Regions from separate parts of the Bacteroides cellulolyticus genome, predicted to be linked through region 2. Evidence: riboswitches for the same ligand, from Rfam matches in the RefSeq annotation. Region 2 holds a riboswitch; the other holds the start of a gene.
The links. Region 2 has a riboswitch for cobalamin ahead of OCV82_RS06595 (IS110 family RNA-guided transposase). Riboswitches for the same ligand answer to the same signal wherever they lie in the genome.
Positions count from the first base shown of each region.

Region 1: it holds a riboswitch for cobalamin, as region 2 does, so the genes downstream of both, OCV82_RS04150 (TonB-dependent receptor plug domain-containing protein) here and OCV82_RS06595 (IS110 family RNA-guided transposase) in region 2, are expected to answer to the same signal.

Region 1 is NZ_JAOQJJ010000002.1:220,698-227,030, forward strand. Features, by position in the region: gene OCV82_RS04140 (ABC transporter substrate-binding protein) at 1-98, opposite strand, end outside; gene OCV82_RS04145 (YncE family protein) at 134-1,216, opposite strand; gene OCV82_RS04150 (TonB-dependent receptor plug domain-containing protein) at 1,281-3,293, opposite strand; cobalamin riboswitch at 3,361-3,568, opposite strand; gene OCV82_RS04155 (chromate transporter) at 3,665-4,228, opposite strand; gene OCV82_RS04160 (chromate transporter) at 4,300-4,851, opposite strand; gene OCV82_RS04165 (hybrid sensor histidine kinase/response regulator transcription factor) at 4,886-6,333, opposite strand, start outside.
Region 2 is NZ_JAOQJJ010000004.1:204,945-211,277, forward strand. Features, by position in the region: partial or broken gene OCV82_RS06590 (hypothetical protein) at 270-751, opposite strand; cobalamin riboswitch at 1,269-1,460, shown strand; gene OCV82_RS06595 (IS110 family RNA-guided transposase) at 1,714-2,667, shown strand; gene OCV82_RS06600 (hypothetical protein) at 2,772-2,969, shown strand; gene OCV82_RS06605 (porin family protein) at 3,233-3,811, shown strand; gene OCV82_RS06610 (flavin reductase family protein) at 3,955-4,470, opposite strand; gene OCV82_RS06615 (CPBP family intramembrane glutamic endopeptidase) at 4,794-5,606, shown strand; gene mutS (DNA mismatch repair protein MutS) at 5,710-6,333, shown strand, end outside.

The DNA of each region.
Region 1 (6,333 bases), on a different contig from region 2:
GTTTCAGAATGCGAGGAAGTCCTGCTTCCTCCGCTGCATGCAGAGAGAAGCAGGACTAATGTTACTATATTGGCAGATAGTAAAAATGATTTCTTCATTATAATAATGATGCAGATATTTCTTCTTTTGGCTTTTATTCTGTTACAAAACGTATTCCTGTAGTGTATTGACCGGCTTCAAATTGAGATTTTTTGTTGCCGTTCTTGTCGTACACATATACGTCGTTCAACGCTCCGTATGGCTGGTTTATTATGTACACATCTTCTGTCTCAGGGTCAACAGCTATACCGCCTGGGTTTGGTATGTCGCTGAATTTTACGAATTCTGTCTCTTTACTGGTCTTGATATCATATACGAAACACTTTGCTCTTTCCGGCAGATGGAACTCAGAGTAGAGAATATACATCTTGTCGCCATTGTTGGCTATGTATGAAGCGTTGCATAGTTCCTCAACCTGATATGTATCTGGATTTATACGTTGCATAGTTCCGTAGATATAATCCTCCTCTTCTAGTCCTTCAGATCCGGCATAGTTACCATTTGATACAATATACACAAATCCGTCGCTACCCACAATGCTTTGCGTATAAGGATTAAGCAAAACTGTAATATCCTCGACTTTGGTCATGGTCTTTGCATCTACTACCGCAACTGTATTTCCCATACCATATCCGGAGATATTTACGAAGATTTTTCCCTTGGTGTATGACAATCCCTCCGGATAATCCCCTACATTTACAGAAGAAACTATTTCTTGAGACAGGGTATCAAGTTTGGAAACAGTACCGTCGTATGCAGTAAAGAATACAAATCCGTCGCCTGCTGTGGCAAATCTTGGTTGCAGAGGTTTATTGTCGGACGTTGTAAGTGGCATGCTTTTTATTATTTTTCCTTCCTTGTCCAGTATCTCTATTTTTGAAGAAGTGGTGCTTACTGCATATAGTTTAGAGCCATAAACACATAAGTCCTGAAGGTCACCTATTCCTTTGCCGTTACTTGCTGCATAAATATCAGATGACGCTGTGCCTTTGTCTATATCGTACCATTGTATTGAACCGTCATTGGCACCCCAGTTGCCAGTGTTAATTATGTATGCTCCTGTGGTGATTACAGGTTTTTCTGTTCCACCATCAATTCCCGGTTCATCGTTATTACATGATGTCATTGCAGTGATAAGAAACATAGCTGCTGTAAGATAAATGAATTTCAATTTCATAATGTTCTGTTTTTATTTGTTGTTGTTTAATGATTTAATATTCTTATTCATAGAGTTTTATCTGTTATAGAATATAACTCAGTGATACTTTATAGTTTCTTCCCGGCATAGGATAAAATCTTATGACCTCATAGTTTTTTCCGCTCAGATTTAATGCATCCAGCTGAATCTTGAATTTGTGCTTTTTCCAGGAAAAAAATCTGTATGCCGATAAGCTATGATCGGAATATGGCTCAATACGGTACGAAGGAAGGTTTTGTGCCAGAGTATATCTCTCAGAAGCAAAGGTTACATTATATGTAATATTCACCCATGGGTTCTCTATTGTGAGACTTCCTCCTCCTGAATGTTTTGGAGTATATACAATCTGGTTTCTCCATGTTTTTGATTCAGGGTCGGTTATATCCTCTGCCTGGATAAAGTTATAGTTAGCTGTGATATAAAGGTTTATTTTGTCTGTCAGACTGTATTCCGATGATATGTTTATGTCTGTTCCTATAGTCTCAACTTTACCGACATTCATCATTTTCCACACAAACATGGTGGGAACTGCAACAATCTTGTCGTTGACCTTATTATAATATACATCAGCTGAAAGGCTAAGGAATCTGAATCGTCTGTTAGAGTCCGATCTATTGTATGTCACTCCGAAGTTTCCCTGTCGTGTGGTTTCCGGACGAAGATTGGTATTCCCTATAAGGAGATAATACAGGTCGTTGAATGTAGGAGTTCTGAATATATCCTTATACGAGGCTCTTATCCTTAATCCGTGCTGACGTAAAGGTTTCCACGATATACTGACCGCAGGAGACAGACGTTTCCTGTCATTTGCAGCTTTACCTATCTTCACATTCTCTGTTATGTATGTGTTGAGCAGTGAAGCCGAAGCTGAGAAGTTGGTACGTTCATATCTGGCAGCCAAAGCACTCAGTACAGTAAATCTTTCAGGAAACTGGCAATCTCTCAGGTTAGTGTACAGATAATTATATGCAAAATCCTGTGCAAATGAGAAAGAAAGATTTTTTATCGGACTGCCCATTACGGTGGCTGACAGATAGGTCTCTGTCTGTCTGTATCGGTCGTCTGTTATTCCGGATGACTTGTCGTTATAGTCTCTATTCCAACTGTAGTTGAATTTTCCAAGTACCTGCATTTTCAACCGTTTATTCCATCTGTTTTCGTAACGCACTTGTCCGAAGTAGTTTCTATCGTACAGTCTTTCAGCAGAATAAGGATTGTCGTAAACCACACTTCCCGGCAGTCCTCTTTCTGAGTCAAATAGGTATGCTTTTACTTGTAGGTCTTGTTTGGAGGTAATGGATGAGTACAGATTTGCTTCTGCTCTGTAAGAACGTATGTCGCTGTTGTTCCTTTTTGCATCAATCAGTTGGTTTCCGTTCCATAATTTAAATCTGTAGTTACCGTCGGCTTGCAGATAATCTCCATAAAATGAAAGACCAGTTTTATTGGTTATTTTATGGCTATACATTACAGAGGGATTAATCAAACCATATGAGCCGGTTTTGAAGGAAGCGTTAATACTGTATTTACCTTTTTCTATGTCAGGTGTTATAGTCTTTATGTTGAGAACTCCTGCCGAGGCAAAAGCTTTTGCACTTTGATATATATCATCAGTCTGACCAATTGTAAGAGAAAGTTCTGATACATTACTCAGAGAGTACCTTGAAATATCAACTTGTCCAGACTGGCAGTCGCTTATGCTTACTCCATCGTATATAACTCCTGTATGCTGTGCTCCCATACTTCTTATGGAAACAGTTTTCAGTCCTCCTATACCTCCGTAGTCTTTTACATTAACTCCCGAAAAGTGTTTTACGGCTTCGGCTACATCATACACTCCCATACGCTCCAGCTCTGATTTTTTCAGTATCTGAAGCGGTGACGTTGCCATTAAGGCTGATGGAGTCTTTCTCGCACTGATAGTAACGTCCGGAATTTGGTGTATCCTACCGGTGATGCTGTCTGTGTTGTTCTTCTGTGCCATAGATACCATTATCGGACATAAAAACAGTACAGTTACAGCGTACCTGTGGACAACATAATTCAGTTTGCCCATTTCTTACTCAATAAGTATCTTACAAAAATTACATGTATCCGCATCATTCTTTCCTCGAGAATGCTGTGGTATGATTTCTTGTTTTGCAGGTCTTCTGACTTACTCCGGATGGCTTTACCTTCCCGTCATCAAGTTTGACAGTGGTTAAACAGATATTAAGCTATCCTTATTCTGTGGAGATTACAGCAGCGGGACTGTCCGGGATTTTCACCCGATTCCCTTTTCATCCTCATCCTGTAAATAGGCATATTGGAACAAAACATTGCAAATATATGAAAAAAACGGAAAATTGAAAATCATTTATTTTATTTTCGCATTTTTACTATATATGGAATGCAATCTTCAGATACTATGAGTAATTAGATGATGTGTCAATATAATATAAATCCAGCGATGCCGCAGAGTATGATAAGAAGTATAGGATTGACTTTATATTTGTGTGAAGCGATGAACACTGAAGCGAAAATCGCTATGCTCGTTATTATGCTGTAAGTGTCCGAACCAAAATTCTCGGTATTCATCAGTACAAGGGCTGCAGATGCTAAAAGTCCCACTACTCCTGGGCGTAGCCCGTCGAATACAGAAGCCACTACAGGGTGTTTCTGATATTTCAAAAAGAATTTGCTTATCAATATCATCAGGATGAATGAAGGCAAGACTACAGAACATGTTGCTATGGCAGAACCTAAAACGCCTATTCCATGAGAGTAGCCGGCATTAACTACAGCTGTATAACCAACGTATGTGGCAGAGTTTATACCGATAGGACCGGGTGTCATCTGGCTGATGGCAACTATATCTGTGAATTCAGAAGAACTGAGCCAGTCATGACGTGTCACAACTTCACCTTGTATCATGGACAACATTGCATAGCCTCCGCCGAATCCGAAGAGACCTATCTTGAAGAATGTATAGAATAGTTGTAGGAATATCATGTTGTAAATTAAAAATTAAAAGTTAATAATTAAGAATTTGGGTGTGGCTTTTACTGACTTTCAACTCTCTGTCATTTGCTTTTATCCTCAGTTTTTCTTTTATATCGCCCGTAAATATATCCGCCAAGTCCTGACAGAATAATTACGTAGATAGGCGAGAAGCCGAGCAGCCATATAAGCAGTGCAGATACTGCCGGAATCCATATATTGTATCTGTTGATACGTGCGGTTTTAGCCATTTTGAAAGTAGGTGCGGCAATTAATGCCACTACTCCGGGACGTATGCCCTTGAATACTCTTTCAACAGGCTCCAGATGCTGGAACTGCCTGAAGAATAGTGCAATGGCCAGTATTATCAGAAATGATGGCATGATTGTTCCTAAAGCCATGAAGAATGCTCCCCAGAATTTACGCAGTTTATACCCTATGAATATTGCGATGTTGACGGCGAATATTCCCGGAACTGTTTGCGACAATGCCATGAGGTCAAGGAATTCTTCTTTTTTTATCCATTTCCTTTTATCAACTATTTCCGCTTCAATCAGTGGAACCATGGCATAACCGCCTCCTATTGTGAATAGTCCTATTCGGAAGAATATTGTAAAATAATTTAGATATATCATGTCGTTAATTAAGAACTAGCTTATTTCTCTGTTTTTAGTTATTAACTGATTTCATATAATCTCTAGGAGGAACACCGTAATATTTTTTGAATGTATCTGCGAAATATTTCGGGTCGGCAAATCCGAGCATGTCTGAAACCTCTGATACGGTATATTCCTTTGTTTTCAGTAATATGGCAGCTTCCTGCATACGTATGTTCCTGATAAGCTCGGCTGGAGGTTCACCTGTAAGTGCTTTGATCTTGTTGTAGAAACTTGTACGGCTCATGTTTACGGCTGCACATAAGGTATCCACATTCAGACCTTTTCCAAGTCCTTCTTTTATAAGTCCGGTCACTTTACGGATAAACTCTTCGTCAAGTGTGGAAATCATTTCCGGCACGTCATTTTCTTCTGATGATATAGAATTCTCGTCCGTATCTTCTTTTTGTTGTGGCAGGGATACTATAAGTTCCTGAAGCCTTTTCCTTATCAGGTCTCTGTTTTCAAGAACATTGCTGATATTGGCTTTCAGAAGGGTTATGTCGAACGGTTTTACTATATACAGGTCTGCTTTAGTCTTCAGACCGTCAATAATATCCTTCTTTTCGCCAAGGGCAGTAAGCATAATGAACGGTATATGACTGGTTGCCATATTACCTTTTACTGCTCTACATAGTTCGTATCCGTTCATTATAGGCATCATTACATCCGATATAATCAGATCCGGTTGTTTCTTTCTTATTGTGTCAAGGGCCTCTTTGCCGTTTTCTGCACCGGATGTGTGGTATGTGTCTGCCAACGATTGCATCAGGAAGTTTCTCAACACATCGTTATCTTCTACAATTAGAATGTGCGGAGCATTCTCCGGGATATTATTCTCCGTTTGTGTGACAGTGGATTTTGTCTGCTGGTCTTCTTGTGAAGCTATGGTGTATGCCCATCCTTCCTGTATGTTTGCTTCATTCCATTCTTCCGGATTTTCATCACGATATATGTATTTTCTGCTTCTGATAGGGAACGACAAATGGAAGCTTGTACCGGAATTCTCTTCACTGGTGAACGATATGCGTCCTTCATGGTTGCGTATTAGCCTCCATGTCAGAAGCATTCCGATACCTGAACCGGTGATAAGCTGGTTTGTTGCGTTCTGTCCTCTGAACATATATCTGAACATCTTCTTCCTGTCTTTTTTAGGTATTCCTATACCGGTGTCGGTTATGTCGATATTCCAGTTCTTTTTATTATGTGATGCATTTATGTCCACATATCCACCCTTGGGAGTATATTTAATGGCGTTCGATATAAGGTTCCTTAATATCGAATCCATTTTGTTACGGTCTATCCACACTTCCAGCTCATTGAAATCGCTTTCGTATTTCAAAGTAACCTCCTGTTGCTCAGCATAGTTTTTGAACTGTTGAAGATACTCTTTAAGATATGAATTAAGTTCATATTTTTTTACGCTGACTTGCGGACTGTAAAGCTCCTCTTTCTGGAAGT
Region 2 (6,333 bases):
ACGGAAAGTTGTCGTCAAATTTTATTTCAGGTAGCGATAGCGGTACTTGGGCAATGTTCGTCCACCGTACCTTTGCACACGAAAACAGACCTGCGGCGTATGTCGGGGCTGTGAAGGGATTATACCCTTAAAACAGGAATATACCGGCTGTGAAACCGGTGGCGGAAGCTCTGCAGAGCATATTTATAAAAGTAACCGGGGAGCCTGTGCAAAAAAGAGAGCAACCACCCACTTTTGAGGCGGGTGGTTGCCAATGTTTCGGACAAACATCAGAAGTGGTAATCAACAACTCCTCCGATGTAGAGTATCGTTCCCGGTTCAAGCCTACAAACAAACTCCATAAACGTAAAGGACTGTTCGGCAAAAGACTGCAGCCATCGCCATCCAAATAGAAATGATAGGCGACATCCAACGGATTTTCCACTGCCTGTTTGAGATAATAGGTCGAACCCCATTCCAACATATTATCTGCCGTAAGAGCATTCGCTCTTTTTTTGATATTGGCGACATACTCCTCTTTCCATTGCTCTATTCCACCATTATAGCGCATGGTGTCATCGGATATAAGCTCGAACATTCCTTTGGGCAAGGCATGATTGACCAAATTGGCAATATCCTCTTTACGGTCTTCCTCGTCTATTTCTGAACAATAGTCATAGAAGCTCCCGTCTCCTTGCTGGAGTGTGTCCTCATTCAGATAGTTTTCTTTGTCTATCGGCTCCGTTGAAATTTGAAAAATCCTGCTGTGCATAATTGTAAATTTTAGATTGTCAAATATTTTCTTTTTTTTTCCTTTTCTTGAAACTCTTTTGGCTTCTCGTCGGGGAATGATTTTTATGCAGGACTGACAGCGGGAAAAGGACGGATAAGGCAAGTAAACAGTGTACGGGATGAAACGGAATACCCAACCGCCCAATGTAAGAGCACAGTCAGGCTCGTCCGACTATGCCCTGCAACGAGGTGGGGAGTGAAAGTCAATCTTCGATTTGTGGAAGGCTGCCGTGAAGAATATCCGGGAACCGTTAGTGAAAGCGATACTTGACGACCAGACGCACGCTGTACCTTTGCATATAAAATCTCTCCGAAGAGAATTGCCGACGTGAGATGAAAAGAGACCATAATTGAGAAACGCTATTATTCATAAGGGGAAAAGACTATTCGTGGTTGTTATAAATGCTTGATTAACATGAAAATACAATTCGCGCCATAAAATAATCCTTTCTTGAAATAAAAATCACAGAAAAAGAAACAAGATTAAAAAATAACCATTAACTTTGCACCAGTCAAGTTTCCAATCGAAGCGTCGAACGGAATTAAAAGGGAATCCCGGTGAAAATCCGGAGCTGTACTCGCAGCTGTAAGTCCTATTAAAGTTTATCGCACTCTTTGCCACTGGTGAAAGCTGGGAAGGCGCGATAAGCGGGATGAGCCAGAAGACCTGCTTGATGAGATAGATTTAGTGACCACGGGATAATTGGCATTAGATTAAAATGAACAGAGGCTCGTCCACAGGCACCTATATTCTTTTTGATAACCGATTTCTCATTCGTTGCAAATCTGTCGCAATAAAAACGAATGTGTGTTTAAACTTTTTGTTTAACTTTTAATAATTAAGTTATGAAATTCCCATGAGATAAAAAAATCACGCCAAAGAGAATGTAAATAGTCAAGCTGAAGTTACCTTTGTATAGTGTAACCCTAAATGTATCAGTTATGGCAGAAGTGACATTCCCTCAGTTGATACAGCGTGCTTGCGGTATCGACGTCCATATGAAGGTTGTGGTGGCGACAATAGACGGAGTAGGCATCCAACGTGATACCCGCTCATTCAAAACCTTCACGAGTTCTTTGAATGAATTGAAAGAATGGCTATTGTCCAATGGTGTAACGCATGTGGCAATGGAGAGTACCGGTGTTTACTGGAAACCTGTTTATAAGGTTCTTGAAGATTCCATTCCCGATGTCTGGATAGTCAATGCCCGTCACATTAAGAATGTTCCTGGTCACAAGACAGACAAGATGGACAGCGAATGGATCTGCAAGCTTCTTCTGGCAGGTCTTCTCAAACCGAGCTATATTCCTCCCAAGGAGCAGCGTCAGCTTCGTGACCTGACCCGTTACCGGAACAAGCTTATTCAGCAGATAGCTTCAGAGAAGAACCGTATGATGCGTATTCTTGAAGACTGCAACATCAAGCTTTCAAGTGTTGTAAGTAACACAAGCGGTACGACAGCTACTTCTCTTATTGATATGCTTTGTGAAGGTAAAGTCCTTACTCTTGATGATATAAAGTCAGTTTACCACGGAAAACTGTCAGCCAGTCCGGAAGAGTTGTTGGAAGCGTGTACCGGTTTTGTTGAAGAGCATCACATTTATCTTCTTCAGATGATCCGAAAGGATATAGACCAGACTCAGACTTTAGTTGATGATTTGTCCGAACGTATAAATAGACTGTTGTCCAAGTACGAGAATGTCCTTGAACTTCTCAGGGAGATTCCCGGTTTTAGCACCAAGGTTGTAGAGGATCTGGTTTCTGAGATAGGTCTTGACATGTCCCACTTCCCTTCAGAAAAGCATCTTTCGTCCTGGGCCGGTCTTTCTCCGGGCAACAACGAGAGTGCGGGCAAAAAAAAAGCGCACGAATCACTCACGGAAACAAACAGGTAAAGGCGGTAATCACAGAAGCCGCATGGGCTGCGACCCGTACAAAGAATACGTTTTTCAGTGAGAGATACCATCGTATAGCTGCCCGCAGAGGAAAGAAACGTGCCTTGATTGCAGTGGGACATTCTCAGTTGATATCCGTTTATCTTATACTGAGTACGGGAGCCCGTTACCATGAGCTTGGTGCACAATATATGCAATCCAAGATAGAGCAGAAACGCAAGGTATATTTGTCTTCCGAACTTAAAAAGCTTGGATACAATGTCTCGCTTACTAAAGTTCCACAAGCAGTAACACCCAATTAACAATACAGACCAAAGGCCGACTTTTACTGGAATTACCATAGTCCGAAAATGAAATTGGTCTCAACAGCTAAGCGCCAAAGATTGTGACTTATGTACACGTGTATGAAACTTTTAAATTCTTAGCTGTTTCTATTTGTCATCGTATAATAGCCGCATTTGTGTTTTCATGAATGCTAATCTTTCTTTTGTCAAAATACTCGGTTTTATATCAATTTTAGTATAAACCTGTCCTACTTTATGTGTAGGACGCTTAATATTTACGTATGAAAAAGGTTCTTATTTTATTCGTGTGTTTAATTGCGTTCTCTTTTAGTAATTTGAATGCTCAGAGTCAATGGTCGTTCGGACCACGTGTTGGTGTCGGATTCTCCAGTAGATATGGTGATAATGGTTATTATTCCAAAATGTTAGGCGGTGTGTTTGGAGAATACAGAATCAAAAAGTTTGCAACAGAACTTGATGTTTTATTTACCAAACAAGGAGAAGGTGGTGAAGATTATCTGGAGAAAAGTAAATGTATTCTTATTCCATTAAAATTTAAGTTTTATCCTTGTTCTACATTGGGGCTAAATATCTTTGTCGGTCCCCAGTTGGATATCTATTATAATGGTTTGGAAGGAATGCAACCGGATGGTAGTCCTATGATTCATTATCGAAAGACGTCGGCATCTTTAACGGCAGGTCTTGGTTATCGTTTCAAGTTTGGACTTGATTTGACATTCAATTATAATTATGGTCTTGTAAAATTGAATAAGGATGAATTTCCCGGATTGGAAAACTATAGAGACAGGGTATTTCAGATTTCCTTGGGATATGATTTATTCAGTCTGTTCAAAAAGTAGAGAATAAAGATAACTCAATTTTTATAAGAAGGCATATCTGACTTGTTTCCAAGTAATGATATGCCTTCTTTAGTTGTTAAGTTATAATACTTATTTTTATACTAATGAATTTACTGACATTCTTATAATCAGCTGATTTATGCTTAGTTCTTTGTTTTTCTCCAAATATGTTCTATCTCCAGTATAATCATCTTGTGGTAATTGCCATGCCCATTGCCGTACCATTTTCCGTCAAGCGATTTGTCTATGAATTTTTCCGGCTTTATGTCGTCTTCGTAAAGCTTTCTGCATTCCAGTGTAAGGCGTGCCTGATCAAATGTAATATTACCATTTTCTGTTAAAGCCGGTTTAAGTCCTGTTTCTGCTATCTTGTCCGTGTCACGTCCTGATTTTGAGCCGCACACCTTATGTATAGCCTTGTTTTCTTCACCCAGGAACGAGAGTGTGAGAGTGTCACATTTTTCTATAAACTCGTATGTATAGCGTTCAGGACGTATGAAAATAAATGCGACTGTTTTTCCCCATAACACTCCTGTGCCACCCCAAGAGGCTGTCATTGTGTTGAACTTTTCCTGTGTACCCGCAGTTACAAGCATCCATTCTTTACCGATGGCTTCAATCATATTGTATGTCAATTGTGATACGTTAATTTCTTTCATTCTTCTTTTATTTTATATATGTGTGTTTACAAAAATAGTGAAAAGCAGAATGTAAAGAAACAAGTTACGATGAAAATATATGTTCTTAATGTTTGAAAATATATTTTGTTCTTACATATTTTGTAAATATAGTATGTGTTTTTATAAATACAAGTTATATTTATAAAGATATAAGTTATATTTATGTATATATAGTTTGTATTTATAGAATATAAAAAGATATTTTTACTTTATCATCTGATGATTTTACATAAGCTTTTTGTGATGTTTGGTTTGTTACAGTAAACTGTATAAATTTGTAGCATTATATAATAGAGCTTATTATGGGACGTACAATAAAATTACTATTGCTTTATTTTGCCTATCAGCTGGCATTTTTCGGAGTGCTTGTAGGAATATATATGCTGAAGAACGGAGTTGTGGAAATGCCGGACGTGTCCGGTAGTGGATATATGTCTGTCATTATGTGGGCACAATTTCTTTCCACATTGTCTGTAGGTCTTCATGTAGTATTGGGAAAATATGTATCTATTGATGTTTTCAGATTGAAAACTCCCAATAGAAGGGCTGTATTGTTTGCATCAGCTGTGTTTATCGTGGCAATGGGATTGTGGACCAACTATTTCAGCGAGCTTGCCGGACTGCCTGACAATATGAAGGATGTGTTTGAACAGATGATGAACAATCCGTTGGGGATAATATCCATTGTAGTTATGGCTCCGCTGGTGGAAGAACTGCTGTTCCGTGGTGCTATACAGGGTCATCTTATGCGAAAGTGGAAAATGCCTTATCTTGGTATAGTGGTGTCGTCGCTTATATTTGGCGTGGTGCATGGTAATCCGGCTCAGATTCCGTTTGCATTCGTAGTGGGAATGGCTCTTGGATGGATGTATTACCTCACAAGAAGCCTTATTCCTGGAATGTTGATGCACTTTATCAATAACGGAAGCTCGGTGTTGCTTTATGTTTTGTCGGGCGATCCTGATGCGACAATGATTTCATCGCTTGGCGGGGCTGGCTCTCTGGCTTTGGCAGTGGCAGGAATTATTCTTACTGTTGTATGCATTTTCATTATCAGAAGGAAACTGGTGAAAGAACCGGTGCAGTGGAACGAAGAAAATAACTTGCAGGCATAAATGATATTCGTGGATTTTGGAGTATCTTTGTGCGACAATAAAAATTTATCGAACAATATATAAAAGAAAGGATTTTACCGTGGCAAAAGACAGCGAAGTAGTAATGACCCCCATGATGAAACAGTTTTTCGACCTGAAGGCGAAGCACCCTGATGCTATCATGCTTTTCAGATGCGGAGACTTTTATGAGACGTATTCGGAAGATGCGGTGGCAGCATCCGAGATTTTGGGCATTACCCTTACAAAGAGGGCCAACGGACAGAACAAGACTATCGAGATGGCGGGATTTCCTCACCACGCTCTTGATACATATCTGCCAAAACTTATCAGAGCAGGACGACGTGTGGCTATCTGTGACCAGCTGGAAGACCCTAAAACCACCAAGAAACTGGTGAAACGCGGTATAACCGAGCTTGTTACGCCGGGTGTGGCCATAGGCGACAATATTCTTTCTTATAAGGAGAACAACTTCCTGGCTGCTGTTCATTTCGGAAAGACAGCCTGCGGTGTGGCTTTTCTGGATATTTCTACAGGCGAGTTTATGACTGCCGAAGGAAAACTTGATTATATCGACAAGCTTCTCAATAATTTTGCTCCTAAGGAGGTACTTTTCGAACGTGGAAAGAAACCTATGTTCGAAGCTAATTTCGGAACCAAATTCTTTACTTTCGAACTTGACGACTGGGTTTTCACTGAGACATCGGCTGTGAAGAAACTGCTCAAGCAT